DNA from 4 places in the Mesorhizobium sp. M0140 genome. Region 3 is predicted to be linked to each of the others. Evidence: riboswitches for the same ligand, from Rfam matches in the RefSeq annotation. Region 3 holds a riboswitch; each other region holds the start of a gene.
What was found. A riboswitch is a leader RNA that binds a small molecule or an ion and turns the genes downstream of it on or off. The one in region 3 is predicted to bind cobalamin.

Region 1: another riboswitch for cobalamin. It lies ahead of NKJ37_RS11875 (aromatic ring-hydroxylating oxygenase subunit alpha); the one in region 3 lies ahead of NKJ37_RS12405 (ABC transporter ATP-binding protein).
Region 2: another riboswitch for cobalamin. It lies ahead of bluB (5,6-dimethylbenzimidazole synthase); the one in region 3 lies ahead of NKJ37_RS12405 (ABC transporter ATP-binding protein).
Region 4: another riboswitch for cobalamin. It lies ahead of NKJ37_RS25725 (CbtB domain-containing protein); the one in region 3 lies ahead of NKJ37_RS12405 (ABC transporter ATP-binding protein).

Annotation. Positions count from the first base shown of each region.
Region 1 covers NZ_JAMYTM010000009.1:125,493-133,098, forward strand. The annotation lists gene NKJ37_RS11865 (PqqD family protein) at 5-436, opposite strand; gene NKJ37_RS11870 (FAD-binding oxidoreductase) at 565-1,665, opposite strand; gene NKJ37_RS11875 (aromatic ring-hydroxylating oxygenase subunit alpha) at 1,691-2,938, opposite strand; cobalamin riboswitch at 3,054-3,255, opposite strand; gene NKJ37_RS11880 (DUF680 domain-containing protein) at 3,763-3,960, shown strand; gene NKJ37_RS11885 (DUF680 domain-containing protein) at 4,032-4,232, shown strand; gene NKJ37_RS11890 (DUF680 domain-containing protein) at 4,302-4,538, shown strand; gene NKJ37_RS11895 (ABC transporter ATP-binding protein) at 4,614-5,726, opposite strand; gene bglA (beta-galactosidase BglA) at 5,751-7,415, opposite strand; gene NKJ37_RS11905 (carbohydrate ABC transporter permease) at 7,420-7,606, opposite strand, start outside.
Region 2 covers NZ_JAMYTM010000001.1:340,751-348,356, forward strand. The annotation lists gene ribB (3,4-dihydroxy-2-butanone-4-phosphate synthase) at 1-129, shown strand, start outside; gene NKJ37_RS01615 (MFS transporter) at 167-1,390, opposite strand; gene NKJ37_RS01620 (TetR/AcrR family transcriptional regulator) at 1,512-2,120, shown strand; gene NKJ37_RS01625 (hypothetical protein) at 2,476-3,459, shown strand; partial or broken gene bluB (5,6-dimethylbenzimidazole synthase) at 3,582-4,295, opposite strand; cobalamin riboswitch at 4,311-4,490, opposite strand; gene NKJ37_RS01635 (histone deacetylase family protein) at 4,612-5,538, shown strand; gene NKJ37_RS01640 (exodeoxyribonuclease VII small subunit) at 5,542-5,793, shown strand; gene NKJ37_RS01645 (DUF2277 domain-containing protein) at 5,905-6,171, shown strand; gene NKJ37_RS01650 (pirin family protein) at 6,211-7,131, shown strand; gene dxs (1-deoxy-D-xylulose-5-phosphate synthase) at 7,262-7,606, shown strand, end outside.
Region 3 covers NZ_JAMYTM010000010.1:31,696-39,301, reverse strand. The annotation lists gene NKJ37_RS12425 (MFS transporter) at 1-910, shown strand, start outside; gene NKJ37_RS12420 (D-arabinono-1,4-lactone oxidase) at 924-2,201, shown strand; gene NKJ37_RS12415 (DSD1 family PLP-dependent enzyme) at 2,201-3,340, shown strand; gene NKJ37_RS12410 (AraC family transcriptional regulator) at 3,345-4,178, opposite strand; cobalamin riboswitch at 4,472-4,678, shown strand; gene NKJ37_RS12405 (ABC transporter ATP-binding protein) at 4,841-5,629, shown strand; gene NKJ37_RS12400 (ABC transporter substrate-binding protein) at 5,675-6,622, shown strand; gene NKJ37_RS12395 (FecCD family ABC transporter permease) at 6,758-7,606, shown strand, end outside.
Region 4 covers NZ_JAMYTM010000032.1:3-7,608, forward strand. The annotation lists gene NKJ37_RS25720 (CbtA family protein) at 139-933, opposite strand; gene NKJ37_RS25725 (CbtB domain-containing protein) at 949-1,128, opposite strand; cobalamin riboswitch at 1,165-1,361, opposite strand; gene NKJ37_RS25730 (MFS transporter) at 1,427-2,626, opposite strand; gene NKJ37_RS25735 (heparan-alpha-glucosaminide N-acetyltransferase) at 2,850-3,848, shown strand; gene NKJ37_RS25740 (methyltransferase family protein) at 3,845-4,321, shown strand; gene NKJ37_RS25745 (MerR family transcriptional regulator) at 4,574-4,960, opposite strand; gene mgtE (magnesium transporter) at 5,118-6,536, opposite strand; tRNA gene NKJ37_RS25755 (tRNA-Leu) at 6,728-6,812, opposite strand; gene lipB (lipoyl(octanoyl) transferase LipB) at 7,048-7,606, shown strand, end outside.

The sequences.
Region 1 (7,606 bases), on a different contig from region 3:
CGCTTCAGTTGGCTTGCTTCACCGCGGGCCAGCCGAGGGGCTCCTCGACCTCGTGGATGGGATCGACGACAATGAGATCGGCGAGATCGTCATGGATGTCGACCTTGAGGGGCTCTCTGGCAGCGGCGAGCTGAGCCAGCAATTCGCTTGGAACCGGTCTTGCCATGCCATCGGTTACGGCCGCCAGCAAACCGAATTCGAGCAATTGTGAAACAAAGCCGTCAATCGCGGCGGCATCGAGGGCGCCAATTCCGGTCGCGGCGCCGACCAGTTCGGAGGCAGGCACGCCGGACGACAGTGCATCCCAAAGTCTGCTGCCTGAATCAGAGAAGCCGAAATATTTGCCCGTGGTCAGGTCAAGAACGACGGCTTCGCCGTCGAAGGATTCAAAGACGATATCCTTGCTGGCAATGGCATAGATGCCGGATTGTCGCATGTTTGCTCCCCCGCCGAGCAGGCCGCGGAGATGATCTTCGGGCCTTACGGTCAACCCCACCGTTGCAGGCGTCTAACCATTTGCAGGGTTTTTGGCAAGATGGCGCAGACTCGGGCGAGCGCAGCCGGTCACGCTTCGATTTCAAGCGCAGAAAGCGGCTTCGAGCAACAGGCGAGGATAAAGCCGTCCTCGATTTCGTGATCGAGGATGCCGCCATTGTGACTCATCTCGACGTCGCCCGCGACCTTCCTCACCTTGCAGGTGCCGCACAGGCCGAACTCGCAGGCGGCGGGAATCCGCACCCCAGAGGCGCGTGCCGTCTGCAGCACGGTCTGGCCGGCGACGCATTCGGCATCGACATCGGAAAGCGAAAACCGGATCGGCGTCACGGCCTCGACGGCAACGGCGGCGCCGTCTTCCGGCAGTGGCGAGAACGGCGCCTGGATCTCCTCCACGGCAGGCGCCGCAAAGCTTTCCTGATGGTATTTCGCCATGTCGAAGCCGGCGGCGTTCAGCATGCCGCGCACGGCGCGCATGAAGGGATCGGGGCCGCAGCAGAAGATCTCGCGCTCACGGAAATCGGGCGCCAGCAATGGCAGCCGGATCGCGTCGATGCGGCCTATATGGCCGAACCAGCCCTCGCGGCTCGACCGCTCCTCGATCATGAAGCCGAGCGACAGGCCGGGCATGCGGCTGCCGAGCAGCTCGAGTTCCTTGCGGAAAATGATCTCTTCCGGGCGGCGCGCACAGTTGACGAAGCCGACATCTGTCCATGGCGCACAGTCGTTCAGCCAGCGCAGCATCGACATCATCGGCGTCACGCCGGAGCCGGCCGAAATGAACAGATATTTGGCCGCCGGGTGGCTGTGTAGCGAGAAGTCGCCGGTCGGCCCATAGGCCTTGACGTGCGAGCCCGGCGTCAGATGGTCGAACATCCAGCGCGTACCGGTGCTGCCCGCCTGCGCCTTGACCGTCACCGCGATTGAGAACGGCCGCGACGGCGAGGACGACAGCGTGTAGGTGCGCATCAGCGGCCCGTCCGATGTCGGTAATTCCAGCGTCACGAACTGGCCCGGTTTGTAGCGGAACCAGGTCTGGTTGTCGGAGCGGAAGGTGAAGGTCTTCACGTCAGGCGCTTCGTCACTGACGCCGATCACTTCCAGCACCTGCAGCCTGTCGTTCCAGGGCGTCATCTGGTCGAGATGGCGATAGAGGCCAAGGTCCGTCATCGCATTCATCCTCTTGTCCCCTGGGCTAGGCGACGCTGCGCAGGGCCGGCCGGTCGCCTTCTGCAAGGCGCGGTCCGATGAACGACGCGTACCACTCGACGAACTGGATCACGCCGCCCTCATGCAGCTCCGAATAGGGGCCTGGTTCGTAGGCCGGCGACAAGATGCCGAAGGCGTTTTCCTCGACGATGCGACGGTCCTGGTCGTTGGTCTCGGTCCAGACATGGGTGAGCTCAGCGAGATCGTAGTCGACGCCTTCGACCGCATCCTTGTGGACGAGCCATTTTGTCGTCACCGCGGTTTCCGTGGCACTGATCGGCAGCACGCGGAAGGTGACGGCATGGTCGCCGAGGATATGGTTCCAGGTTGTCGGATAATGATAAAGCAGCAAGGAGCCGATGCGGTCGGTTGGAACGCTCTCGGACAGGTTCTTCTGGACCGCCCGTTTTCCCGTCATGGTGTAGCTGACGGCATCGCGCAGCAGCGGCGCGCGGGTGGCGCGGTACTGCCCTGCCGGATCGATGCGGAATTTGCTCGGCAGGCCTGATGCCTCGCATTTGGCCCAGTGCGCGACCATTTCAGGGTCGCTGTCGGCGCCATTGACGCCGGTCACGGTCGGAGCCTCGGGGAAGGTCTTGCACAGCTCAGGATGATTGGTGGCGCAGTGATAGCACTCGCGGTTGTTTTCCCAGACCAGCTTCCAGTTGCCCTTCTCGACGATCGTGCTCTCGAAGGCGATCTTTGCTTCACGCAACCGGTGCGGCAAAAGATAGGGTTCGATCATCGCCCGCATCGGCGCGAAATCCGCCGGCTCCTTGGCCAGACAGATGAAGATGTAGCCGCCGACGCTCTCGCAGGCGACCGGCTTCAGGCCGAAATCACTCTTGTCGAAACCGTCGGCCATCTGGCGGGCAAACAGCAGGCGGCCGTCCAGCTCATAGGTCCACTGATGATACGGGCAGACGAGCTTTGCCGCCGTACCCTTTTCCGCGTTGCACACGCGGCTGCCGCGATGGCGGCAGGAATTGTGGAAGGCGTTGATCTTGCCGTGCTGGTCGCGGACAAGGACGACCGGGTAGTCGCCGATCTGCACGGTGATGTAGCTGCCCGGCTTCGGCAGTTCGCAATCATGGCCGATGAACAGCCAGTCGCGATACCAGATCAACTCCATGTCGAGCTTGAAGTAGTCTGGATCGGTGTAGAAGGGCTGCTCCAGTGAAAAGCCTTGCCGGCGGCTGTTCAATAGCCTCAGCATGTCGTTGCGGGTATCCATGTCCTGTCCTCGTTTCTAAGGACTGAACTGGTGGTGATGGAGGAAGGATTGAAACGCAGACCGGCTAGGTGCCAGACATGCGCTATCCACCTCTTGACCGCCCACCGCGATCAGTCGAGTCTAACAATCTCGGGCTGGTTTCCGGGCTCTGGAGTTGTCCTTGCGGACCATCGCGACACCTTCCCAGGCAGTTGCCCAGTGGTCTCCCGTTGCGACTTGAACTCCACCACCGTTGCGGGGGCAGCGCCGGATTCTGACCGGCTTCCCAATTCTCCGCCTCGTCGTCACGAAGCGGCACCTGAGATGGTATGATCTAACCACGATCGGGGGCGCGCCGTCGGCATGAAAACGACATCGTATCCATGCGGCGCGACACGGCATGCGAACGTTCCCGCAGACCGTCGCGGGCTGAAATCCACCTCCCGGATGGCCATTTTGCCGGCTGCGATATCCCCGAATCGGATCCCTTGGCGGGGTCAAAAAAGGTTAACGGTTTCGAAAAGTGACTATTAGCTCGACCTAAAATCGAACCGAACGGTTCGTTTCTGTTGACGGTGCGTGCAGGACGGTGTGAACGCTGGGCCTCTGAAACAGTCGGTGATCCATCCAGCGGTTACATCTAACATGCTGATATAAAGAAGAAAAATATACCCGTAGATTCCCTTGGCACAATTTCAAGGTGTGGATTCATGGTCCACACGGAACAACTTCGTGATTGGAAAAGGCGGGGTTGCCCTCCCACATCGGGGCTGTCCGAACGACGCGATTTCATTTCCAAGACACCCCGCTAGACGGACGGAAAAAGACGATACTGGAGTACAAAAATGAAAAAGATCATTCTCACTGCCGCAGCCCTTCTGGCCATTTCCGGCAGCGCCTTCGCTGGTAGCGACCACTACGGTTCGAACGCCGCGGCAGCCACTGCTGTCGACAGCTCGTACACCGCTTCGACCAAGAAGTCGGAACCGGCTGCTCAGGCGCCTGCCCAGGGTGCTGACCGCAACCTCTTCGGCAACAACTAACAGCCGATTCCCAGTCGACGGCGGGCGCGCCCGCCGCCCTGGCGAAATTCAGACATTCAGGAGTATTTAAGATGAACAAGATCCTCATTGCTGCCGCCGCCGTTCTGGCCATCTCCGGCAGCGCTTTCGCCGGCAGCGACAACTACGGTTCGAACGGCTCCAACCAGCCTGCCGCCGCAGTGGACCAGTCGTACACGGCTTCCACCAAGACCTCGGAACCGGCTGCCCAGACGCCCGCTCAGGGCAGCGACCGTAACCTCTTCGGTCGCTAACAGCCAATTTCGCAAGCGACGGCAGCTGTGTCTGCCGTCCTGGCGAAATCCAGAATTCAGGAGATTAAAATGAACAAGATCCTTATTGCTGCCGCCGCCGTTCTGGCCATCACCGGCAGCGCGTTCGCCGGCAGCGACAACTTTGGCTCCAACGGCGCCAATCAGCCTGCGGTTACTTCGGTTGACAGCGCGCATACGAGCTCGGTCCGCAACAGCGGTGGCCTCGTCGAGAAGCTGCTCAATTCGTCGGGCGACGTAGAGAAGTCCGCCCCTCAGGGCAGCGACCGGAATCTCTTCGGCCGCTAACGCCGAAGCTGATCTTCAAAACAGGGCGGTGGGCCAAGCCCGCCGCCCTGTTTGCATCCGAGATTTGGTCCCGACTCAGGCCGCTTTCGCTTCCGCTTCATGAAGGGCAAACGACCGCCCATCGGTGTCGAAGATATGCAGGTCCTCGCCATTGGCGCTCAGCCGCAATGTCGAACCACGCTTGACCTCGACATTGCCGGGCAGCTTGGTCACCAGCGGCAGGTCGGCGCGGCCGATGTCGACATAGACAAGCTGCACCTCGCCGAGTTGCTCGACATAGTCGACCGTCCCCTCGAACAGATAGTCCGCGCCGCTGGCGATGATCAGGTCCTCCGGCCGCACGCCGAAACTAACCGCAGCGCCCTTTGCCGAAGCAGGCGTTGCGATCGGCACGGTTGCCTTGCGTCCGCCGACATGGCTGACGACGGTCGAATTGCCTGACTTGTCGATGGTCGCGGGCAGGATGTTCATGGCCGGCGAGCCGATGAATTGCGCAACGAACAGATTGCCGGGCTTCTTGTAGAGATCCATCGGCGTGCCGACCTGCTCGATGTGGCCGTCCTTGAGCACCACGATGCGGTCGGCGAGCGTCATCGCCTCGACCTGATCGTGGGTGACGTAGATCATGGTCGTGTTGGGCATCGATTCCTTGAGCTTGGCGATTTCGATGCGGGTGGCGACGCGTAGCGCGGCGTCGAGGTTCGAAAGCGGCTCGTCGAACAGGAACACCTTCGGATTGCGCACGATGGCGCGGCCGATGGCGACGCGCTGGCGCTGGCCGCCTGACATCGCCTTGGGCAGGCGGTCGAGATATTTGGTCAGCTGCAGGATCTCGGCGGCTTGGCGCACGCGGCGGTCGATCTCGGCCTTGTTCTCTTTGCCGATCTTCATCGAGAACGCCATGTTGTCGTAGACGGTCATGTGCGGGTAGAGCGCGTAGGACTGGAACACCATGGCGATGCCGCGCTTCGACGGCGGCACGTCGTTCACCACTTCGCCGGCTATTCTAAGCTCGCCGGAGGTGATTTCCTCGAGCCCGGCGATCGATCTCAGCAATGTCGACTTGCCGCAGCCCGACGGGCCGACGAAGACGATGAACTCGCCCGACTTAATATCGAGGTCGATGCCGTGGAGAATGTTCAGATTGCCGTAGGATTTCTTCACTTGTCTTAGCGTGACATCGGCCATTGGTTTCCTCCAGTGATTGGAAATTCAGTCGAGACGCCCGAACCAGGCGCCGTAGTCGCCAAGCTCGATGGAACCGCTGTTCGCCTGCCCCGAAAATCCGTGCCCGGGCAGAGGTTGGAGCGATCGGCCGCCAAGGTCAACCTTAGCCGGCCCGGCTCCCAGATTGAAGACGCAGACGATCTGCTCGTTGCCTGCGCGGCGCGTGAAGGCGACGGTATCTCCCTCACTTTCGATGAAGGTGATGTCGCCCTTGGCGAGCGCCGGATGGGCACGCCGGAAGCTGAGAAAGCGCCGGTAGTGCTCGAGCAGCGAAGCCTCGTCGCCCTGCTGGACATTGACCGCTTGCGCCAGATGCTTGGCCGGCACCGGCAGCCAGGGCTTTGCTGGGGAGAAGCCGCCATTCTTGGCGCCGCCATCCCACACCATCGGTGTGCGGCAGCCGTCGCGGCCCTTGAATTCCGGCCAGAAGCGGATGCCGTAGGGATCCTGCAAATCCTCGAACCGCAGCTCTGCTTCACCGAGCCCAAGCTCCTCGCCCTGATAGATGCAGACCGAACCGCGCAGGGACATCAGCAGCGCCGAGATGACCTTGAGGTAGGCGATCGGGTCGGCCTCATTGGCCGCCCAGCGCGAGGCCGGGCGCATCACATCATGGTTGGAAAAGGCCCAGCACGACCAGCCGTCGCTGGCGACCTTGCTGAAGGATTCCAGCACCGAGCGGACCTTGCCCGCGCTGATCTTTTCCGGCGCCAGAAAATCGAAGGAGTAGCACATGTGCACGCGCTTGCCGCCGGCGGTGTAGGCGGCAACCACTTCAAGCCCGCGCTGCGAATCGCCGACCTCGCCGACCGCTGCGGTTGCCGGATATTCATCGAGCAGGGCGCGGAACCGTTCGAGGAAGCCGAGGTTCTCGGGCCGGCTCTTGTCGTAGAGATGGTCCTGGTAGTTGTAGGGGTTGACCGCCGGCGCGGTCTGGTCGTTGCGCTCTTCCGGCGGCAGCGGCGGATTGTTTTCCAGACCCTGGCTGTGGAAGTAGAAATTGATGGTATCGAGCCGGAAACCATCGACGCCGCGTTCCAGCCAGAAGCGGGTGACGTCGAGCAATGCGTCCTGGACTTCGCGGTTGTGAAAGTTGAGGTCGGGCTGTTCGGCCAGGAAATTGTGCATGTAATATTGCTGGCGGCTGGTGTCCCATTGCCACGCCGAGCCACCGAAGATCGACAGCCAGTTGTTGGGCGGCGTGCCGTCCGGCCTGGCGTCTGCCCAGACATACCAGTCGGCCTTCGGGTTGGTGCGGCTCGACCGGCTTTCCTTGAACCAGGGATGATTGTCCGCCGTATGCGACAGCACCTCGTCGATCATCACCTTCAAGCCCAGCCTGTGTGCCTCGGCGGTCAGCGCGTCGAAGTCGGCCAGCGTGCCGAACATCGGATCGACGTCGCAGTAATCTGACACGTCGTAGCCGAAATCCTTCATCGGCGACTTGAAGAACGGTGAAATCCAGATGGCGTCCGCCCCTAGCGCCGCGATGTAGGGAAGCCGCCCGATGATGCCCTTGAGGTCGCCGATGCCGTCGCCGTTCGAGTCCTGGTAGCTGCGCGGATAGATCTGGTAGATCACCGCACCTCGCCACCAGTCGCGATCGATGGCGAGATCCGGCTTCGAGCTGGCCTTCAAAGCAGATTGCATCGTCTCAGCCTCCTTTCACCGAGCCGGCAAGCAGCCCGCGGACAAAATAGCGTTGCAGCGAGAAGAAGACGATCAGCGGCACGATGATGGTCACGAAAGCCGATGTCGTCAGAATCTCCCAGTCGCCGCCGCGTGAGCCCAACAGCGCGTTGAGCTTGGCGGTCAGCACGATCTGGTCTGCCTCTGTACCG
Region 2 (7,606 bases), on a different contig from region 3:
ATCGGGCTCGGCGCGCAGATCCTCAAGGATCTCGGCATCTCCTCGATCAACCTGATCGCCTCGCGCGAACGCCACTATGTCGGCCTCGAAGGTTTTGGCATCCATATCGCCAAGACCGAGATCCTCTAATCAGATAGCGCCCGGCTCGAAACCGGGCGCTATCTGATTATTCCGCGGCAATCGCGGCCGCTTCACATCCGTCCATCTCGCACTCAGTCGTGGCAAGGCTGCGCTGGCCAAGCAGCACCGTGGCCAGCGCGATCGTGCCTGAAGCCACCGACACCCAGAACCCGCTCTGGGCGCCGAACGCGTCGACCACCGCGCCGGCCGCGAACGAGCCCAGCGCCATGCCGATGCCGATGCCGGTCATGACCCAGGTGATGCCTTCGGTCAGCATCGCCTCCGGCACATGCCGCTCGATCAGGCCGAAGGCCGTGATGAAGGTCGGCGAGATCGCCACACCGCTGATGAACACGGTCAGCGCCAGCAGCGGCACGGTGTCGGCGGCGAGCGGCAACAGCGTGCCGAGCGCGACGAGGGCGACTGCGATGGCCAGTTGGCGTTGCAGCGGCGCCTTCAGGCTGAGCGCGCCGACGATGATGCCGAGCACGAACGATCCCAGCGCATAAACGCCGATGACAAGGCTGGCGGCGCCGGGCTGGCCAAGCTCCTTGGTGATCGCCACGGTGGTCACTTCCGTCGTCGCGAAGGTTGCGCCGATGAAGATCAGGGCAAGCGTGATGATCTGAACCGGCCGCAGGCGGATCGCCGAGCCGCTTGAGCCATGGTCCACCGGCCGCACTTGCGGCTCCGTCGAGCGTTGCAGGATGAAGGCCGCTGATCCGAATGCGAGAAATAATGTGCTCACCAGAACACCGGCTTCCGGGAACAGAGCAGCACTGAGGCCGACCGACAGCGATGCCCCGGCGATATAGACCAGTTCATCGGCCACGGACTCGAAGGCGAATGCGGTGTTCATCTGCGGCCGCCCCCGGAAAATCTCCGTCCAGCGCGCCCGCACCATCGCAGGTATGCTTGGCATGGCGGCGGCCAGGAGTGCCGACACGAACAGCGTCCACACCGGCCAGTCCTGGTTGGCCGCCGCTATCAGGACGGCGAAAGCCAGCACCGCGATGATGGTGGTGGGCACGACGATTCGTGTCTGGCCCAGGCGGTCCACCAGTCTCGATATTTGCGGCGCGACGAAGGCGTTGGCCAGCGCGTATGTCGCCGAGACGGCTCCGGCCAGCCAGTATTCGCCACGCGTCTGCGACAGCATCGCCACGATGCCGATGGGCGCCATGGCGATCGGCAGGCGCGCCATGAAGCCGGCGGCCGCAAAGCCCTTTGCGCCGGGGGCACGAAAGATTTCCGCGTAAGGATTTTGCATCGGTTGGTTCCTCGACAAAGGACGATTGGACAATTACATACGGAGCGTATGATCATTAGATAGAGCATACGTCGCGTATGTCAATTGGCATACGTTGCGTATGTAAATAGGGCCAGAAGCCATGCACAGACCCCGCAAGGAGATGATCGCCGAGACGCGCGCAAAGCTGATCGCGGCGGCCCGTCATGCCTTCGGCACAACAGGCTATGCGGAAGCCTCGATGGATGATTTCACCGCTTCGGCCGGGCTGACGCGCGGCGCGCTCTATCATCATTTCGGCGACAAGAAGGGGCTGTTGCAGGCGGTCATAGCCCAGATTGACGGCGAGATGGCGGCGCGCATCAATGAGGTTGCGTCGAGAGCGCCGACCCGTTGGCAACATTTCGTCGACGAGTGCTCCACCTATATCGAGATGGCGCTGGAGCCGGAAATCCAGCGCATCATGTTCCGCGATGGCCCGGCCGTGCTGGGGGATCCAGCGCAATGGCCGAATGCCAGTGCGTGCATCGCTTCAATGACCGACCATCTGACCGCGCTGCAGGAGGAGGGGGTCGTTGTCTCCAGCCTCGACCCCGAAACGGCCTCGCGACTGATCAACGGAGCGAGCAGCCAGGCGGCGCAACGGATCGCCAATTCGACCGACCCCGAAGCGACGTCGAAGAAGGTGGTGACGGCGTTCAAGCAACTGCTCGAAGGCCTGCTCAAGAAGCCGGACCCGCAGTCGAATTGAAGTTCCCACCGGGCGTGGTGCCAGGCAGGGCTCCGAACTTAGCTTAACAAAAGGCCTGGCGGCAGCCAGTTCGGCGGTGTTGGCAGCTTTTGTGCCGGTAGCTTCTCGCGATAGGAATTTTTTCTTGACTGGGTGACCTCAGCTATGGTACATATTTGCCTATGGTGCTGATTTGCGCCAGTGACCCGCCGCACAGGCGGGTTTTTCGTCTAATGCTCCGTCAGCCAACGCGCCGGCGGGCTCCGAAGGAAACCGTTAACCCGAGTTCGTTGCACTGTGGCGCCAGGGCCGGCAATTGACAATCGCCGGGTTGAGTTCATCCTCTGCCATCATCTCTGAGGCGGAGATTCGGGGCATGTGGGATTTCGATATAGGCAGGTCGGTGTCCATCATGATGCGGACCTGGCCGTTCATCGTCTTTCGCATGATCGTCTATTTCGGCATCACGTTGGCCTACATCATGGCGACCGGCACCGGTGCCTCGGTCGGCTATGGTGTCGGGCATATCTCCACCGATCCCGACGGGCCCATGTCCTTTGCCCTGTGGGGCGGCGTGGTCGGGTTCGGCATCGTCTCGATCGCGGTCTACTGGATCCGCGAATACATCCTCTATATCGTCAAGGCCGGCCACATCGCCGTCATGGTTCATCTGATCGACGGCCGCGACATTCCCGGCGGTCAGGACCAGATCGCCTACGCCAGGGATGTCGTCACCCAGCGTTTTGCCGAAGCCAACATCCTTTTCGTCGTCGACCAACTCGTCAAGGGTGCCATCCGTGCCATCACCGGCCTGCTCGGCGGTATCGCCGCCTTCCTGCCGATACCAGGCCTGAGCGGCCTGGTCTCCTTCATCAACACGGTGATCCGTCTGTCGCTGACCTATGTCGACGAGATCATCCTCGGCTACAACATCCGCATCAATTCAGCCTCGCCCTTCGAGACGGCGCGCCAAGGCGTCGTGCTCTATGCCCAGAACGGCAAGGTCATGGTCAAGAACGCCGTCTGGCTGGCGGTCATCATGTGGGGCATGTCGTTCATCATCTTTCTGATCATGCTGGCGCCTGCCGGTGCGATTCTGTTCCTGATGCCTGGCCAACTCGCCGGCTGGGCTTTTGTGCTCGCCATCGTCTTCGCCTGGGCATTCAAGGCGGCGTTCATCGAGCCTTTCGCCATCGCCTGCCTGATGCAGGTCTATTTCAAGACCATCGCGGGCCAGGTGCCCGATCCGGCTTGGGACGCCCGGCTGGCCGAGGCATCGTCGAAGTTCAGGGAGCTCAAGGACAAGGCGCTCGCCTCCTTCGGCGGTTCGCGCTGGGATACGGCCGGCGCCACACCCTGATCGGCTGGGCGGGTGGTGTCTGGTGCGGCAGAAACGGTGTTGAGGCGCGCCACGGTGGATTTGAGCTGTGTCTCGCCTTGCCCGGAAAAGGTCTCGCTCATGATCAGCTCCGGCAGCGGCAGCCGCCGTCCCCAGCCATGCGTTTCAAGGTCCGGTTTGGGAGCGAACTCGGAAACACGGCCGACGCAGAGATAGGCGATCGGCGTTACGTGGTCCGGAATGGCCAACAGCCGCTTCAGCGCCTCAGCCTCGATGATGCTGACCCAGCCGACACCAACACCCTCGGCACGCGCGGCCAGCCAGAAATTCTGCACCGCGCAGACCGTGCTGTAGAGATCCATCTCCGGATTGTGCCAGCGTCCCAGCGGCGAACCCTTCGAGCGCTGCCGGTCGCAGGTGATGCAGATGTTGAGCGCGCTCTCGCAGATGCCTTCCAGCTTTAGCTTGCGATAGAGCGCCTGTTTTTCCGCCTCGATCGCCGGCAGTTCCTGCTCGCGCGCGGCCAGGAACAGGTCGCGCACCTCCGCCCGTCGTTTGACGTCGCGAATGACAATGAAATTCCATGGCTGCATGAAGCCGACCGATGGCGCGTGATGGGCGGCAAGCAGCAGCCGTGCCAGCACGTCGTCATCGATCGCGGTGGGCAGGAAATGGCTGCGCACGTCGCGCCGCGTGAACATGGCGCGGTAGACCGCATCGCGCGCATTCTGGTCAAATCCATCGTCAATGGCAGCGGTCATGTGTTCCGGCATCGCTTGTCCCCTTGCGATTGCAGATTCAAAACTGACAGAGCGTACTTTGTGCGTCCAAGTAGACGCACGTCGCTCTGATGCCATCCGCCTGACCACGCGGATGACAATGCCTGCCAGGCCGGTCTTCTGGCTCGGGATCAACCCGCGTCCGGTGCCTTCCCGTCATCGACAGTGGCATTTACCGGCGCGGTCCCCCTCACAGCGTTGGGCACGCCACGGAATTCAACCGTGTTCCCGATTCTCCCGCTTGCGGCGGGCACCAGGCAGTACCAGGGACCTTACGCCGAAGCGCCCGCGGGGCCAATGCCTGCGGCGACGCGAATGGACGCAGTCGCGATTTTCCCCAGTCATCGGCCGCCCGTGCATGGCCTTTGTCGATCCGGGTCACTAGATTAGGACGATGACCACCCGTCTCTACACCCATCCGATCTTCCTCGAGCATCTCACGCCGCCCGGACATCCCGAGCGGCCCGACCGCTTACGCGCCATCGAGCGCGTGCTCGACGACGAAGCCTTTGCCGGGCTCGATCGTATTCAGGCGCCGGAAGGCGACGAGGCCACCATCCTCTACGCGCATCCCGCCGATTTCGTCGCCCGCGTGCGCGCCGCCATCCCCGACGAGGGGATTGCCCGCATCGATGCCGACACCACTGCCAGCCCGAAGAGCTGGCAAGCGGCGATCACCGCGATCGGCGCCGCCAACGCCGCCGTCGATGATGTCTTTTCGGGCCGCGCCGACAACGTCTTCGTCGCCGCCCGGCCGCCCGGCCATCATGCCGAAAAGACCACGGCGATGGGCTTTTGCCTGTTCAACACGGCGGCGATCGCGGCGCGTTATGCGCAGAAGAAACACGGTGTCGAGCGCGTTGCCGTCGTCGACTGGGACGTGCATCACGGCAATGGCACGCAGGATATTTTCTGGGACGATCCGTCGGTGCTCTATTGCTCGACACACCAGATGCCGCTTTATCCCGGCACCGGAGCGAAGACCGAAACGGGCGCCGGCAACATCGTCAACGCACCGCTGGCGCCGCAGACCGGCAGCGAAGTGTTTCGCGATGCCTTCCTGTCGCGCGTCCTGCCCGCGCTCGACAATTTCGCGCCCGACCTGATCATCATTTCGGCGGGGTTCGACGCGCACCACCGCGATCCGCTGGCCGAGATCAATCTGACCGAGGATGATTTCGACTGGGCGACCGGCCAGCTGATGCAGCGCGCGGCACGCCACAGCGGCAACCGGCTCGTCAGCCTGCTCGAGGGCGGCTACGATCTGCAGGGATTGGCATTTTCGGTCGCCGCCCATGTCGGGCGACTGATGAAAGGATGAATGATGGCCGATGAGACCAACGAAGACGTCAAGGCGATGAGCTTCGAGCAGGCACTCGATGCGCTGGAGAAGATCGTCGATGATCTGGAGCGTGGCGACGTGCCGCTCGACCAGTCGATCAAGATCTATGAGCGTGGTGAGGCGCTGAAGGCGCATTGCGACCGGCTGCTGAAGGCCGCCGAGGACAAGGTCGAGAAGATCAGGCTGTCGCGCGACGGCAAGCCGGTTGGAACGGAGCCACTCGACGCGGATTGAGGCTCGGTCCGAACGATGGCCTCGCCTCACCGGTTTTTGGACATGATCATGATCGAGGATATAACTCGTTCCGATTGAAACAGCTCAAGGACAAGAGGAGATACGGAAGCGATGTGCAGAAACATCAAGACCCTGTTCAATTTTGATCCGCCGGCAACCAATGACGAGGTGCGCGACGCGGCTCTTCAGTTCGTCCGCAAGCTGAGCGGAACCACGCGACCCTCGAAGCAGAACCAGCACGCCTTCGACCATGCCGTCGAAGCCATCGCCGCCTCGGCGCGCGAACTGCTCGATTCCCTGGAAACCCACCAGCATCCGCGTAATCGCGAAGAGGTGGCGGCCAAGCTGCGGGCAAAGGCGGCGATCCGCTTTGCCTGATGCGGCCAGGCGGCCTTCGACCACCGACAAGGAGAGTCGATGAGCTTCTTCCCCGGGAAAGACCCTGAGGCAGGCGATGCCTTCGCCAGCGATCAGATCGAATTGATGGTCATACCCAACGCCAAGGATATCGGCGGTTTTCAGGTGCGCCGTGCCCTGCCGACGGCAAAAAGGCGGCTGGTGGGGCCTTTCATCTTCTTCGACCGCATGGGGCCCGCGGTCCTGCGCGCCGGTCAGGCACTGGATGTCCGTCCGCATCCGCATATCGGCCTGTCGACGGTCACCTATCTGTTCGACGGCAAGATCCGGCACCGCGACTCACTCGGCACCGAAATGGTCATTCAGCCCGGCGACGTGAATTTGATGACCGCCGGCCGCGGCATCGTCCATTCGGAGCGTACACCGGAGGAACTGCGTGGCGCGCCGATGTCGGTATCCGGCCTGCAGACATGGCTGGCGCTGCCGGACGACAAGGAAGAGGTGGCACCGGTTTTCGAGAATACCGCAGCGCTTCGGCTTCCCGAGATCGAAGCCGAAGGCGTCAACGGGCGCCTCATCATCGGCGATTTCCAGGGACTGCGGTCCCCGGTCAGGGCCGACACGGAGACGCTCTACGCCGACCTGCGCCTGGCGCCCGGCGCCAGCGTGAAAATCCCTGCTAATGCGGAAGAACGCGCCATCTATACGCTGGAAGGCGAGGTCTCAATTTCGGGTGATGTATTCCCAGCCGAACGGCTGCTGGTGTTCCGTCCCGGTGACGAGATCGTCGTGTCGTCGCAGACCGGGGCGCATTTCATGCTGTTCGGCGGCGCCTCTCTTGGTTCGAAGCGTTACATCTGGTGGAATTTCGTCTCGTCGTCCAAGGAGCGCATCGAACAGGCGAAAGAGGAATGGAAGACGGGCCGCTTCGACATCGTTCCCGGAGACGAGGAAGAGTTTATTCCGCTGCCGGAAAGCTGATGCCCTGTCACCCAAAAGTGGCAGAACGAAATGCATAGACAAAAGACTAGGGCCTGATCCGCGTCACTGACACACATTTACTTTCGCCGGCCGGCGGCCTATTCGCCCATCAACCGAAAGCCCGAGCACCGTGAACGCAACGCCGCATACGCCGCTTCTCGACAAGGTCCGCATCCCGGCCGACCTGCGCACGCTTGCCGAAAGTGAACTGCCGCAATTGGCGTCCGAGCTTCGCGCCGAGCTGGTCGACGCCGTGTCCCGCACGGGTGGTCATCTGGGCGCAGGGCTTGGCGTGGTCGAGCTGACAGTGGCGCTGCACTATGTCTTCAACACCCCCGACGACCGGCTGATCTGGGATGTCGGCCACCAGGCCTATCCGCACAAGATCCTGACCGGCCGCCGCGACCGTATCCGCACGCTGCGCCAGGAAAGCGGTCTGTCCGGCTTCACCCGCCGCGCCGAGAGCGAGTACGAT
Region 3 (7,606 bases):
TCTGCTGCTGCTGGCGCTGGCCAATGTGTGGACGGCCTATGCCGCGAGCGCCGGCACGCTGATTGCGGCCCGCGCCCTGGCCGGGCTCGCCGAGGGCGGTCTGGTCGCCATCGCCACCGAACTGATCGCCCGCTCGCGGCGCGCCGAGCGCATCGGCGGCTATTTCGTCACCATGCAGACGCTGGCGCAATGCGCGCTCGCCCTGTTGCTGGCGCTCTATGTAATCCCGGCCGCAGGGTCGGCAGGGGGCTTCATCGTTCTTGCCGTCGTCTGCATCGCGTCTCTGGCGGTCGCCTTCACTGTTCCCGGTGACTATGCCGACCTGCCCAAGGAGGAGAATTTGGCCAATGTGCTGACGGTTCCTTCACTCACCGCGCTGCTGTCGGTCTTCTGCTATTTCATGTTCTTCGGCGCGGTCTGGGCCTTTCTGGAACCGCTTGGCGCACAGTATGGCATCGATGCCCGCACCGTCGGCCTGATCGTCTCGGCCAGCCTCGCCGTACAGGTCCTGGGGGCGATGACGGCGACGGCGTTCGAAGCACGCATCGACTATCGCCTTGCCATCGCGGCGATCGGCGTCGTCGCGCTTGTCAGCTCCCTGGTTCTTGCCAGTAGCCCTGGCCTGACGACGTTCTGGGTCGCTGCCTTGGCTATGGGCTTTATCCTGCTGTTCATCGTGCCCTACCAGATACGTCTGGCGATCACCGCCGACGAGACGCGGACCGCTGTGCTGCTGGTGCCGGCGGCCCAGCTTTTCGGCCTGGCGATCGGACCGATCGCGGCGTCGCTGCTCATCGATGGCAAGGATTTCCGGCCGGTGCCGGAATTCGCCGCCGCCAGCGCGGTGGCCAGCGTGGCGCTGCTCGGTCTGTTCGTCCTTGTGTCACGTCGCCGTCGTGCGGTTGCCTGAGCGGGGAGGTGGCATGTCAAACGTTTGGAGCAACTGGTCGGGCTTTGTAAGCGCCGAGCCCAAGCTGATCGCCAGCCCCGGCGATGCCGGTGAACTCGGTGATCTCGTCCGGACCGCGCCTGGCCCGGTGCGCGTCGCCGGTGCCGGTCATTCCTTCACGCCGCTGGTGAAATCGCAAGGCACGATCCTGTCCCTGGAAAGGCTGGAAGGGCTGGTCTCGCACGACGCCGAAACACATCAGGCGCGGGTGCGGGCAGGGACCCGGCTCGGCCCGCTGATGCGCATCCTGCAAGGCATCGGCCAGGGCCTGCCCAACATGGGCGACATCGACCGCCAGGCGATCGGCGGCGCGCTGGGCACAGCCACGCACGGCTCCGGACCGACGCTCGGCGCCTATCACACGCAGCTGGAGACGGTGCAGATCGTCGACGGGCTCGGCAAGGTCCGCGACTTCAAGCAGGCAGGGGATCAGGACATGATCCATGCCATCGGTGTCGCGCTCGGCGCTTTCGGCGTGCTCACCGAAGTGACGCTGAACAACATCGTGACCTACCGGTTGCGCCGCCGCAAATATGTGCTGCCGATCACTGAGATGCTGCGCGACTTCGAGGCGATGATGGCCGCGCATCGCTCGGCCGAATTCTATTACATTCCGTTTTCCGGCTATGCGCAGTTCATCGCCAGCGATTTCAGCGACGCCGCACCCACCGCACGGCCGCCGGAAGAGGACGAGTCGGGTTTGAGGACACTGCGCAGGCTGCGCACCTCACTTGCCTGGCTGCCATCGCTGCGTGGCCGTCTGATCCTGGGCGCCATCGCCAAATTGCCGGCCGAGGACTACGTGCAGGACTGGCTCAACGTCTATGCCAGCGACCGGCAGACCAAGTTCAACGAGATGGAATATCATTTGCCGTTCGAGGAAGGGCCGAAGGCGCTGGCCGAGATCATCGAGCTGACCGAGAAGCGTTTTCCCGAGGTCTATTTCCCGATGGAGGTGCGCTCGGTCGCGCCGGACCAGTTCTGGCTTTCGCCATTCTACAACAGGCTGACCTGCTCCATCGCCATCCACCATGACGCGGCGAACGATCCGTTGCCGTTCATGCGGGCGGCAGAGCCGATCTTCCGCAGATATGGCGGCCGGCCGCATTGGGGCAAGATGCACAGCCTGAAGGCGGCGGATCTGAAAAAGCTCTACCCGCGCTGGGACGACGCCATGGCGGTGCGCCGCGACGTCGATCCGCAAAACCGCTTCGTCTCGCCCTATATGGCCGGCTTGTTCGGCATCGAATGATGAGCACCTATTTTTCCACCCTGTCGGATGCGCTGAAGGAAGCCGGCATCTTCCAGCCCTGCCTGCTGCTCGATCGCGACCGGCTGGACAGCAACATTGCCCTGGTAAAGGAGAGACTGGATCCCGGCCTGGCCGTGCGGCTGGTCGACAAATCGCTCGCCTGCCTGCCGCTGCTTGCGCATATCGGCAAGGCGCTCGGCAGTGAGCGCTTCATGACCTTCCATCCGCCGATCAGCGAGGCGGTGCTGAAGGCGTTTCCGGATGCCGATCTGCTGTATGGCAAGCCGATGCCTGTCGATGCGGCAAGGGCTGTGCTTTCGAGGGGCGTGGTCGACTGGTCGCGTGTCTGCTGGCTGATCGACAGCGAGGAGAGACTGGCGGAATATGGCGCCCTCGCTGGCGAACTCGGCATCGGCCTGCGCATCGCTTTCGAGATCGATGTCGGGCTGCATCGCGGCGGGTTCGCCAATCCTGAGGCCTTGTCGAAGGCGTTGAGCGCGTTGCCGGCCCGGCTGCATTGCGAAGGCGTCATGGCCTACGAGGCGCATGCGCCGCTCATTCCCGGCCTTTTCGGCGGACCGGCAAAGGCATTGGCCAAGGCGTCGGCGCAGGCCTCGGCGTTCGTCGCCTGTCTCGGCGCCGACCAGCGCCGTATCCTGAACATCGGCGGCAGCAAGACCGCGCTGCTTCATCATGGCGGCATGGCCAACGAGGTCTCGATGGGCTCGGCCTTCGTGCTGCCCAGTGATTTCGATACGCCAGGCCTCGACGGCTTCCAGCCGGCGGCCTTCATCGCCACGCCGATCTTGAAAATGGTCGAGCCGATGCTGCCTGGCCCGCCGGCCGTCACCCGCCTGCTGCAGGCGCTCGGCCGCTTCCCGCGCAAGGGCTGCTATCTCTATGGCGGCAAGTGGATGGCCGAGCCCGTCTTCCCCGAAGGCATGAAGGCGAACGGGCTGCTCGGCCTGTCCTCCAACCAGCAATTCATGGGCTTGCCCGCCGACGCGACCGCAAAACCCGGCGACTACGCGTTTCTAAGGCCGACGCAGAGCGAAGCCGTGCTGCAGCAGTTCGGGTCGATCGCTGTGTTTTCCGGCGGCGGGATAGTCGATCGCTGGCCGGCGCTGCCGATGGCCTGACCGACTACGCCTTCACCGGTATCCAGATCTCCAGCCCGCCATTGCCGCTGCGTGGGTCGAACTCAGGGCCGTAGCGTTCGAATTCCGGCGCATCCGATATCTCGTGGCCGGAAGCCGGCAGCCACTTGTTCCAGATCGTGTTGACCGTCCGGCGAATGGTCGAAATGTGTTCGCGGTGGGCAAAGACCGCATATTTCTGCGCCGGCACCCGCACCCGGCTGAATTCCTTGGGCAGGTCGGAAAAATCAGACACTTCGACGCCGGCGATGTAGTCGAAATTGCCGGCATCGTCGCCGTTGACGCAGACGCCATAGGCGACGTCGCCGGCCTCGCCCGGAATGTTGCCGATATAGGGGCCGAAGCGCTGCCACTGCGTCGGGATGGCGGCGCTGGTTTCGCAGCTGTAGCGTTCGCCGAGGCCGGCAATCAGGAACGGCCGGCTGGTCTCGAAACGCGGCGGTTCGAGATTGGTGAGGAAGGACTGGTCCATCAGGATCGGCTCCAGCAGGTCGAGCTTGTCGAGTGTGCCTTGCGCGCGCACCAGTTCCGGCGTGGTGCCGAACTGATCGCGGAAGGCCCGGGTGAACGCCTCATGCGAGTTGTAGCCGGCGTCGAGCGCGACGCTGAGGATGTCGGGCGCCCCGCCGGCCAGCTTGCGCGCCGCCTCGGTCAGCCGGCGTGAGCGCATGTAGCCCATCACCGACCGGCCGGTGGCGGCCCCGAAAGCCCGCGTCACATGAAAACGCGACACCCCGCTGCTTTGCGCGACATCGTCGAGTGTAACAGCCTCCGGCAGATGACTTTCGACGAACCACAGCGCTTTCTCGGTCGAGTTCATTTTGCTCCTCGCATTGGCCAGATCATCCTGCCGTTTCCTGGCGCGGCCAGTTTGATCGAAATTGCGCATCCCGCGCAATCGCACCGATCCCGTCACAGTCGCACCGATATGGCGCAGCGTTGGAGCGCCCCTTGCCGCCGACGAGCCAAATTCGGCAGGCTTCACTTGACAGCGCCAGGCGGCATCCTCTAAATGCGTAATGTTATTACATATCGAGAGCGGGAAATGCATGTTTCCCCTAGCCGGCCCACCACTCCGTCCGAGAAATCCATTGCGAAGCGATTGGGGGAAATCTACGCTGAAGCGGTGATGGTCCCCGAGTCGAAAGGCGAGGGGTGAAAAGGGAACACGGTGAGATCCCCAGGGGTCGAGGCCGTGGCTGCCCCCGCAACTGTAAGCGGCGAGCAAAATCCGTGAATGCCACTGGCCGGCAAGGCTGGGAAGGCAGGATGGCGCAACGACCCGCGAGCCAGGAGACCTGCCATCACTGAGTTGACCGGACGGGGTGTGCCGGGAGGAAACGCGAATCCCGGTCTTGTCGGCCGCTTCGCCAGCTTCCTTCCGTCGCCAGTTTTGGAAAGTGACGGAAAGTTGGACGGCTCTATCGATCATCGCATCATCGTGAGCACGCATTGCCATCCCGGCAATCTGGCGGGCAGCCGATGCCCGTAGCGCTTCTCGAAGCCCGTGACCTCTGCGCCATGGCGAACGGGCGGGATCTGGTCCAGGCGGTCAGCTTCTCGGTGGCCGCTGGCGATCGCCTAGCCATCATCGGTCCCAACGGCGCCGGCAAGACGACGCTGCTGCGCATGCTGTCGGGCATGCTGCGGCCAAGTTCCGGCGAGGTGAACCTCGGCGGGCGCCGGCTGGACAGGATTTCCGCCGCCGAGCGGGCACTGCATATCGCCGTGGTCGGCCAGACCGACCAGCCCGATCCGCGGCTGGCGGTGATCGACTATGTCGAGCTGGGCCGGGTCCCGCACGCTCGGCTACGGCGCAGGAGCGAGGAGCGTGACATTGTCGTCGATGCGCTGCGCCGGACCGGCCTGCTGCCGCTGCTTGGCCGCACCATCGGCTCGCTGTCGGGCGGCGAGCGCCAGCGCGCCCAACTGGCCCGCGCCATCGCCCAGCAGCCAAAGATCCTGTTCCTCGACGAGCCGACCAACCATCTCGACCCGCGCGCCCGCGGCGAACTGCTCGACCTCGTGGCAGGCTTCGAGATGACGGTGATCGCGGTGCTGCACGATCTGGCGCTGGTGGCACCGTTCGCCACCAGGGTGGCGGTGATGAACCATGCCCGTCTGCAAGCGCTCGCCGCACCGCGCGAAGCGCTGACCCAAAAGCTGATTCGCGAAATTTTCGGCATCGATGTGCTGCGTCTGCGCCATCCGACCGAAGACCGCGAACTGACGGTGTTCGATGTTCCGAACCGTGCCGCGCCGCCATCCTGATTGAAGCCGTCCCATATCGATCATCCCGTCCACAGGAGCAAACCCTTGAAACGCCTTGCTTTTTCGCTTGCCTTCTCGCTGCTGGCCTCGACAGCCCTGGCCTTCCCGGTAACTGTCGACAGCTGCGGCAAGCCGCTGACCTTCGATGCGCCGCCGAAGCGCGCCGTCATCCAGGATCTCAACATGGCCGAGATGGCTTTCGCGCTGAAACTGCAGCCGTCGATCGTCGGCCTGACCGGCATCACCGGATGGTACAAGGTGGGTCCTGAGTTCAAGGCCGAGCAGGGTTCGATCCCGGAACTGGCGCCGAAATATCCGACGCTCGAAAACCTCGTCGCGGTCGAGCCCGATTTTTTCTTCGCCGGCTGGTATTATGGCATGAAGCCGGGTGGTGAAGTGACGCCCGACACGCTTGCTCCGCACGGCATCAAGACGCTGGTGCTGACGGAAAGCTGCGTCCATCTCGACAAGAGCCGCCCCGCCGCCTCGATGGACCTGCTCTATGGCGACGTCGAAAAGCTGGGCAAGATCTTCGGCAAGGAGGCCGAAGCTGAGAAGCTTGTCTCCGGCTGGAAGACGCGGCTCGCCGACATCACCGCCAAGGTCGGCGACGCCAAGGGAACGCGGGTCTTCCTCTATGATTCCGGCGAGGACAAGCCGTTCACCGCAGGCAAATTCGCCATCCCCAGCGCCATGATATCAGCCGCCGGCGGCGACAACATTATGGCCGACATGGACACCAGTTGGGGCAATACGGACTGGGAAACGGTGGCGTCGCGCAATCCGCAATTCCTCATCCTGCTCGATTACCAGGATGGCGGTGGCTACAGGAAACTGCTCGATTTCCTGAAGGCGCATCCGGCCATGAAGGAGACCGACGCGGTCAAGAACGAGCGCTTCGTCGCGCTGCGCTATGCCGAACTTACTCCCGGCCCGGCCAACATCGAAGCGATCGACAAGATCGCCAAGGCCATGCATCCGGAAGCGTTTTGATGCCTGTCGCCCAAAAGTGCGCAGCGGTTTTGGGGCAACGACATGCATGAACAAGAGATCCTGGAAGTGCGTCGCACGCGTCCTGACAGACGCGACGCATTTCCAGGCTTGCGCCATCCGGCATTTGCACCGGCCATGCTGGCGGGCGCGGCGGCGATCGCCGCTCTCGCTCTGCTGTCGATCGCCTATGGTTCGACACTGATCCCGCTGACCGATGTTGTTGCCGCGCTTGGTCGTGTAATCGGCTTCAGCGGGCACGACGTGGCAGGACCGGTCGGCAAGATCGTCGTCGACCTGCGGCTGCCGCGCACGATCCTGGCCATCTGCGTCGGCGTCGGTCTCGGCGTCGTCGGTGCGCTGCTGCAGACGGTGACCCGCAACGACCTTGCCGACCCGTTCCTGTTCGGCCTGTCGTCGGGCGCCGCCGCGGGTGCGGTTTCCGTTATCACCGTCTTCGGCGACAGTTTCGGCATCTGGACATTGCCGGTCGCGGCCTTCACCGGCGGCATATTGGCTGCCGGCGTCGTCCTGCTGCTGGTGGCGCGGGTGAGGGGGCAAGGCCCGGAGCGGCTGATCCTTGCCGGCCTTGCCGTGTCCTTCATGTTCACCGCCTTGACCAACTATCTTGTCTTTGCCGGCGATCAGCGCGCCGCCCACTCCGTGCTGTTCTGGACCATGGGCGGCCTTGGCCTGGCGCGCTGGGACAACATCTGGCTCGGCGCACTGGGTGCGGGGACCATTCTGGCTTACGCGCTGTGGAACCACCGCCGGCTCGATGCTTTCCTGGCCGGTGAAAATGCCGCCGAAAGCCTTGGCGTGCCGGTGGCGCGCATGCGCCGGATGACCTTTCTCGTCGCCGCCTTCTCGACGGCTATCCTTGTCTCGGTCGCTGGCGTCATCGGCTTCGTCGGGCTGATGATCCCGCATCTGTCACGGCCGCTGGCGGGCCCCTTGCACCTGCGCCTGGTTGCCAGCTGTGCCGTG
Region 4 (7,606 bases), on a different contig from region 3:
CTCCGACCATCTGGATATTTTTCCGGCGCCCCGGCGGCCACTGGCGCCGGCGGCGCCGCCTGCGGCCAATCCATCCTGCCGGCGTGGCCCTGCCGCCGCGGCCCCCCACCGCCGATGAGGAAGGTCAGTGTCTTGCGATCAGGCAAAGCTGTCGCGCAGGCTGGTCGCGGTGCCGGTGAAGCGGCCACGCACCACACCGACGACCGCGCCGAGCACCAGCCAGAACACGAGGTTGGTCACGGTCACCGCCACCACGAACTGGTGATGCAGCCCTTCCGGAATCGCCGTCTCGTAACTGTCGGGCTGCGGTGCACCGACAACATGCGGTGCGACGATCAAAAAGACGGCAAGGATCGCCAGCGGCAGCGACTTGCGGAACGCGATCAGGCCGAGACCGGCAGCGGTTGCCGCCACCGTTGCCCACCACCAGATCTGCCGCTGGGTGAGATCGGCGGCCGGCATGGCAGGCAATTCCGGCGGCAGGCCGAGGCCCGGTGCCAGCGTGAACACGGCAAAGCCGGCAAGGCCCCAGAACACGCCCTGGCGCCAGCCACCGATGCCGCCGGCGAATTCGGAGACCGCGACCAGGATCAAGGCGAAGCCGATGCCGGTGACGATATTGGCAAGCACGCTGAAGGCGAAACGCTCGAAACCGTCTGCCGGCGCCCAACCTTCGTCTGCCGGAGCGGCTTCCGCCGCAGCCGGGGCAGCAGAGCTCATCGCATCTCCCGCCGGAGCAGTTGTGCTCATGGCATTGCTATCCGTTGCGGCCGGAGCGCCATGGTCATGGTGATGCCCGCCGCCCGCCTGTTCGTAAACTTCCGCCTTCAGGATCAGCGGCACGGTGGCATAGGCCTGCAGGCAGGCGAGGACGACGCCGGCCACGAGCCCTGCGATCGCCGCGATGAACACGACGTTGCGAAACAGATTCATGATGTCAGCCCCTCGTCAGTGGCAGGGAAACGCCATCGAATGGCGATAGTCGTGAGCCGCATTATGGACGGCATCGATATGCGAGAAGCCGACAAAGCCCATCACGAAAATGCCGAGCAGCGCGGCAAGCGCGAGCTGCATGAAGCGCGACTGCGAGGAGACGGAGGCGCCGAGGGAGACGGAAGCGGTAGTCATGTCTTGTCCTTTCGCCCTCCACCCGAGGGCATCGAAGTCAGTTTCCTGTCGCCGGCAGGTCTCCTGGCTCACGGATCAGCGTCCTTCCCCACCTTCCCGAAGAAAAAATCCTCAGTGGTTTATGGAGAGGACTACCGCACACAGTTGCGGGGGCAGCCACGGCATTGGGCGAAATTCGCCCTCACCGCATTCCCTCTTGGCTCCAAAATGGAACCGGCGACACCGGTGACTATAGGCAGAATCCTCGCTTCCGGCAAACCAAATTCCGCCGGTGACCATTGCGAATGCGCCATGAAGGTCAAAGTGATTTCGGCAGATAGCGCCACGTCACAAAGCCGCAGACCGCCGCCAGCAGGCCGAGCGTGACGAACACCGAGCCCAGGCCGAAGAAGGCCAGCGCCACCGAATAGACCAGCGGCGGCGTCAACTCGGAAAAGTCGAGATAGGTGCGGTAGACCGCTGCCATCTGAGATCTTTCATAGGAGCGCACCGAGCGCATGAAGGCGGTCGAGCCGAGGGCGTCGAGCGCAATGGTGAAGAAGGCACCACAGAGCAGGAAGGCGCCGGTAAGCAACGGCACGGTTTCGCCGACGAAGCCCGCCGCCAGCAGCGCGGCTGACATGGCGAAATAGGCAAATGTCATGGTTCCGCGGCCACCAAAGCGCTTTCCTGCCTTGCCCCAGAAAATCGCCATGAACAACAGCGCGTTGCCGGCCGAAACCAGCAGGCCACCGGCCAGCTTGCCCTCGCCCGTGATGACCATGAACAGCGGCCCATAGACGAAGAACGTCGTCCAGAAGCAGGAGCGGCCGAAGGCAATCAGCCAGGCCAGTCTGAGCCTGGGCTGCGCGACGAAACGGCCGATATTGGCGAGCGGATTGACAGGGCGCGTCTTGCCCGGACGGATGGACTGGTTGTCGCCGAGGCGGTAGGTCCAGAACAGCGCCAGCAGGGCAAACGCGAACACCGCGACCGCACCATGCGCGGCATAGATGCCGAAGCGCGTGTAGAGGAAGATGCCGAGCGTCGGCCCACCGGTCCAGGCCAGCATCGACCACGCCATGCGCAGCGATTCGGCCTGCATGAAGTCGGTCTTGCGGATGTGGTCCATGATGTAGAGGTTGAGCGTGATCGACAGCGCGCTGGCGCCCATCACCCGGCACAGCATGCCGGCCAGTTGCCCGGCGAGCGTGTCGGTGACGAAGAACAGCGAGCCGACGGCCAGCAGGCAGGCGCCTGATGTGTAGACCCAGCGGCGGGCAAAACGGCGGATCAGCATCGGCATGAACAATGTCACCGACAGGCCGAGCATCGCCACGACTGTGTAGAGCATCGACACGATCTGCTCGTTGTGCAGTATCTCGTAGGCCTGGATCGGGATGACGCTCGACACCGTGGCGCGGGCGAAGGATTCAACCGCATAGAGCGACGCGAAGGTGCGCGCGTCCGCGGCCTTGAGAGCCGGCAGCCAGATCGGATGGCGCACATGGGTGGACATTGCTTTCCCCGAAGCAGATTCACCGGGTGAAATCTGACGTGGCGACCCCAGTGCCAATAAGAGGAAACCGACGTGCATCCGGCAAAAGCGAAGCCGGCCAAAGGCTTCCCGGCACTGGCCCAATGCCGCGGCCGATCCGGCGTTATCGGCAGGATTGCCGGTCTTCTTTTGTGCGGGGCAACCGTGATAGTCCTCCAGCGGGGCTGAATCAGAATGCGAGACCATGAGCATCCAAACGCCGACCGCACCCGTTCAGGATCGACCAAAGCGCATCGTCGCCATCGACATCGTGCGCGGCATCGCGCTGATCGCCATGGCAAGCTACCATTTCACCTGGGACCTGGAGTTCTTCGGCTACACCGATCCCGGCCTGACCGCCTTCGGCTGGTGGAAGATCTACGCGCGCGGCATCGCTTCGACCTTCCTGTTCCTGGTCGGCGTCAGCCTGTATCTCGCCCATGGCCGACAAATCCGCTGGAACGGCTTCTGGAAGCGGTTCGCCATGGTCGCCGGAGCCGCGATCGCGATATCGGTCGTCACCCGTATCGCCACGCCGGATGGATTCATCTTCTTCGGCATTTTGCACGAGATCGCGCTGGCCAGCCTGCTCGGCCTCGCCTTTCTGCGGCTGCCGGCACTGCTGACGCTTGTCGTCGCCGCGCTCGTCATTGCGGCGCCTGTCTATCTGCGCCTCGAGGCGTTCGATCACCCATGGCTGTGGTGGGTAGGCCTGTCGGCGAACAATCCACGCTCCAACGACTACGTTCCGTTGTTTCCATGGTTCGGCGCCGTGCTTGCGGGCATCGCGGTGACGAAACTCGCCGCCGGTTCAGGCGTGCTTACCCGGCTTGCCGAATTGGCGCCCGGTCGCTGGGCCAACCCGCTGGTCTTTATCGGCCGGCACAGCCTGGCGTTCTACCTGATCCACCAGCCATTGCTGATCGGCTGCGTCTGGCTGTTCTCGCAGATCATGCCGGCGCAGGTCGAAACCCCGCAGGTGAATTTCCTCAAAACCTGCCAGCTGTCCTGCGAGCAGTCGCGCGACACCGAGTTCTGTACGAGCTACTGTGTCTGCATGCTCGATACGCTCGAGGGCGAGGCGACGCTTGATCGGCTCTACAACAACGACCAGACTGCGGAATGGAAGACGCATCTGTCCGATCTCGCCGGCATGTGTACCGCCAAGACGGACAGCAAGTTGATGGAGGAAGGGGTCAAATGACCGAGAACCAGCCGAAGCCGGGGCTCATACCGTGGCCGCCGCTGATCTACACCGCCGCCATCGCCATCAGCATCGCGCTGGGCCTGCTCTATCCCCTGCCCTGGATCGGTGACCTCCTGGGCGACATTCTTTTCGCCGCCGGCTGGGTGGTGCTGCTTGCCGTTGCAGCGCTCTGGGTCACCGCGATCCGCACCATGGTCCGCGCCAAGACCACGCTGAACCCGAACGCTGTGCCCGATCACCTGGTCACCACGGGTCCCTTCGGCATCACCCGCAATCCGATGTATCTGGCCAACACCCTGCTGTTGATCGGCGTCGCCTTTGTCTCGGGCATCGTGTGGTTCCTGCCGCTCGCCTTCATCGCCGCCTATGCCACGCAAAAAATGGCGATCGAAGGCGAGGAAAAGATGCTGGCGGCAAAATTCGGCAAGAAATACCGCGACTACGCGAAACGCGTGCGCCGCTGGATTTGAGCTGGCGCTCCGGTTTCCATCGCGGAGAGGTTTTGACAGGTGCACACTTCGGCGATTAGCCTAAGTCTTGCGAACTTCGTCATCCTAGGGCGAAGCAGGAGCGCAGCTCCGTCGCGGAGACCCTAGGATCCATGCCGTGACCTCGGTCTAGGAGTGCAGCGGAGCAAAGTTCTGCGCCGTCGCGGTGCATTGCAGAAGGAATAGACGTTTCCGCTCATTCCGAACGCTAACGCGCGATAGAATCCAGTCCGCTCAGGTATTCACGCCAAGCTCGACCAGCCGCTCCACACAAGACTCCTCGGCCTGGTCGAGTTCAGCCAGCGTCTCCTCGAGGTCGCGGCGCTTCTGCCGGAGATCCTCGCGCTTTTCCTCGATGCGCTTGATCATCAGGTTGAGCTGGCCGACTTCGCCGGGCGGCTCCCTGTACATCTGGATGATTTCGCGGATTTCGTTGATCGAGAAACCAAGCCTCTTGCCGCGCATGATCTGACGGATGAGGTGGCGGTCGGAGGGGCGAAACAGCCGCGTGCGGCCACGCCGCACCGGCTGCACCAGCCCTTCGTCCTCGTAAAAGCGCAGCGTCCGCGTCGACACATCGAACTCACGGGTCAACTCGGTGATCGAATAATATTCTCGCATTGCCACTCCCGCACGCCGAAACCAAGGGGCGATCGCCATGCCGGCGTCACCCTTATGTCCCGAACCAAAACCCATGCCATGCCGGAATCGACATGGCGCCCCGCGCAAGCCTCGCACGGCATTTACGTAAAAGTCAATTAAGCCAAAAGGCGTGCCTTCAGGGCACACCGAACCACCACGTGGCGATGCCGAGAAATGCAAAGAAACCGACGACGTCGGTAACCGTGGTGACGAAGACCGCCGAAGCGACCGCCGGATCGATCTTGAAACGATCGAGCAGCAGCGGAATCAGGATGCCGGCCAGGGCGGCCACGAACATGTTGATGATCATCGCCGCCGCGATGATGCCGCCCAGATTGGGGTCACGGAACCAGGCTGCCGCAACGATGCCGATCAGGATGGCGAAGACGATGCCGTTGATGAAGCCGACACCCATCTCGCGGCGAATGATGCGGCCGGCATTGTAGATGTCGAGATCCCTGGTCGCCAACGCCCGCACGGTGACGGTCATGGTTTGCGAGCCGGCATTGCCGCCCATGCCTGCGACGATCGGCATCAGCACCGCCAGTGCGACGATATGTTCGATCGTGCGGTCGAACAGGCTGATCACCGACGCCGCCAGGAACGCGGTCAGAAGGTTGATAAGCAACCACGGAACGCGTGATCGCGAGGTCGAAAAGATGCTGTCGGAAAGCTCTTCGTCGCCGACGCCGCCCATGCGCATCAAATCTTCCTCGGCCTCCTGCTGGATGACGTCGACGACATCGTCGATGGTCAGAACGCCAACCAGCCGTTCGTTCTCGTCGACGACCGCGGCCGACAAAAGATCGTACTGCTCGAATTCCCGCGCAGCCTCTTCCTGGTCCATGGTGGCCGGAATGGCGTGCCGCGTCTCGTGCATCACTTCCTCGACCTTGACCGAACGCTTGGTCCTCAGGATCTGGTCGAGGTCGATGGCGCCGAGCAGCTTGAAGGTCGGATCGATGACGAAGATCTGGCTGAAGCGCTCGGGAAGGTTGTTGTCCTCGCGCATGTAGTCGATGGTCTGGCCGATCGTCCAGAACGGCGGAACCGCGACGAACTCGGTCTGCATGCGGCGGCCGGCCGTCTCTTCGGGATAATCAAGCGAGCGGCGCAGCCTGATCCGCTCGGTGAACGGCAGTTGCGACAGGATCTCGTCCTGGTCTTCCTGGTCGAGATCCTCGAGAATGTAGACGGCGTCGTCGGAATCGAGCTCCTGCACCGCCTGCGCGATCTGCGCATTGGGCAGATTGTCGACGATCTCCATACGGATCGCCTCGTCGACCTCCGTCAGCGAGGAGAAGTCGAAATCGGCGCCCAGGAGTTCGACCAGCGCGCGGCGCTGTTCGGGATGCAGCGCCTCGAGCAGGTCGCCGAGTTCCGACTGGTGCAGGTCGTCGACTTCATGCTTGAGGGTCAGCGTGTCGCGGTCTGCGATCGCCGCGCCAATCCGCGCCAGGAAGGACGAAAGCACGGCGCCGTCCTCGCCATAGATATCGGCGTGGTTGTCCTCGGCGGCCCTGGCGCCGGTCGTCCGTTCGTGCTCGCCTTCCACCAGCGCCTCCCGCCACAAGAATCCCGGAAAAGGTGCAAATCAGGTCTAGAGCATCGGACCCAAAAGGGGAAACCGGTTTTGGGAGAATCCGACGCTCAGAAAGAAAGTGGCGTAAAGTGCGGGAATATCAAACGAAATGCGCCCGGCCCGCAGCGGGCGAGACCGGTACAAATCGGACTCTGGGAAGAGAATGGTGCGGTCGAGAAGACTCGAACTTCCACGGGTTGCCCCACAGCGACCTCAACGCTGCGCGTCTACCAATTCCGCCACGACCGCACGTGGTAGAGCCGGAACCGACCGGCTCGCGGCGTGTAGCAAATCGTTTCCGGCGAAACAAGTGCACGGCAAGCAATAATGTCAGGCGATTGGCATAATGCTCCACAGGGTCCGAACGCAGCGTCGGAACTGGACGTTTGCGCCTGATATCGCCATATGGAAGGCAAGTTGATGTCACCCAAAGGTGCGAGGCGGTTTTGGGACGCGACATGCATAAGCGAAAAGACGATACGCCATGCCCGAACGCAGCCAGATCGCCACGTCGTTCCTGCCGCTCCCCGGTTCAGCACCGGTCGAATGGCTGATCGAGCCCGGCCTTACCGCCTATCCCGAAGCACTTGCCTTCATGGAGGCGCGCGCCGAGGCGATCCGCAGCGGGGCCGCCGGCGAAATGGTCTGGCTGGTCGAACACCCGCCGCTCTACACGGCCGGCACCAGCGCCCGCGGCGAGGACCTGATCGACGCCAACCGCTTCCCGGTGTTCGCGGCCGGCCGCGGCGGCGAATACACCTATCATGGGCCGGGCCAGCGGGTCGCCTATGTCATGCTTGATCTGAAGCGGCGGCGCGAGGACGTCCGCGCCTTCGTCGCGGCGCTCGAACAGTGGATCATCGGCACGCTGGCCGTCTTCAATGTGCGGGGCGAGCGCCGCGAGGACCGGGTCGGCGTCTGGGTCGTGCGGCCGAACCGCCCTGCCCTGCCGGACGGCTCGCCGGCCGAGGACAAGATCGCGGCCATAGGCATTCGGCTGCGGCGTTGGGTGAGCTTCCACGGCATCGCCATCAATGTCGAGC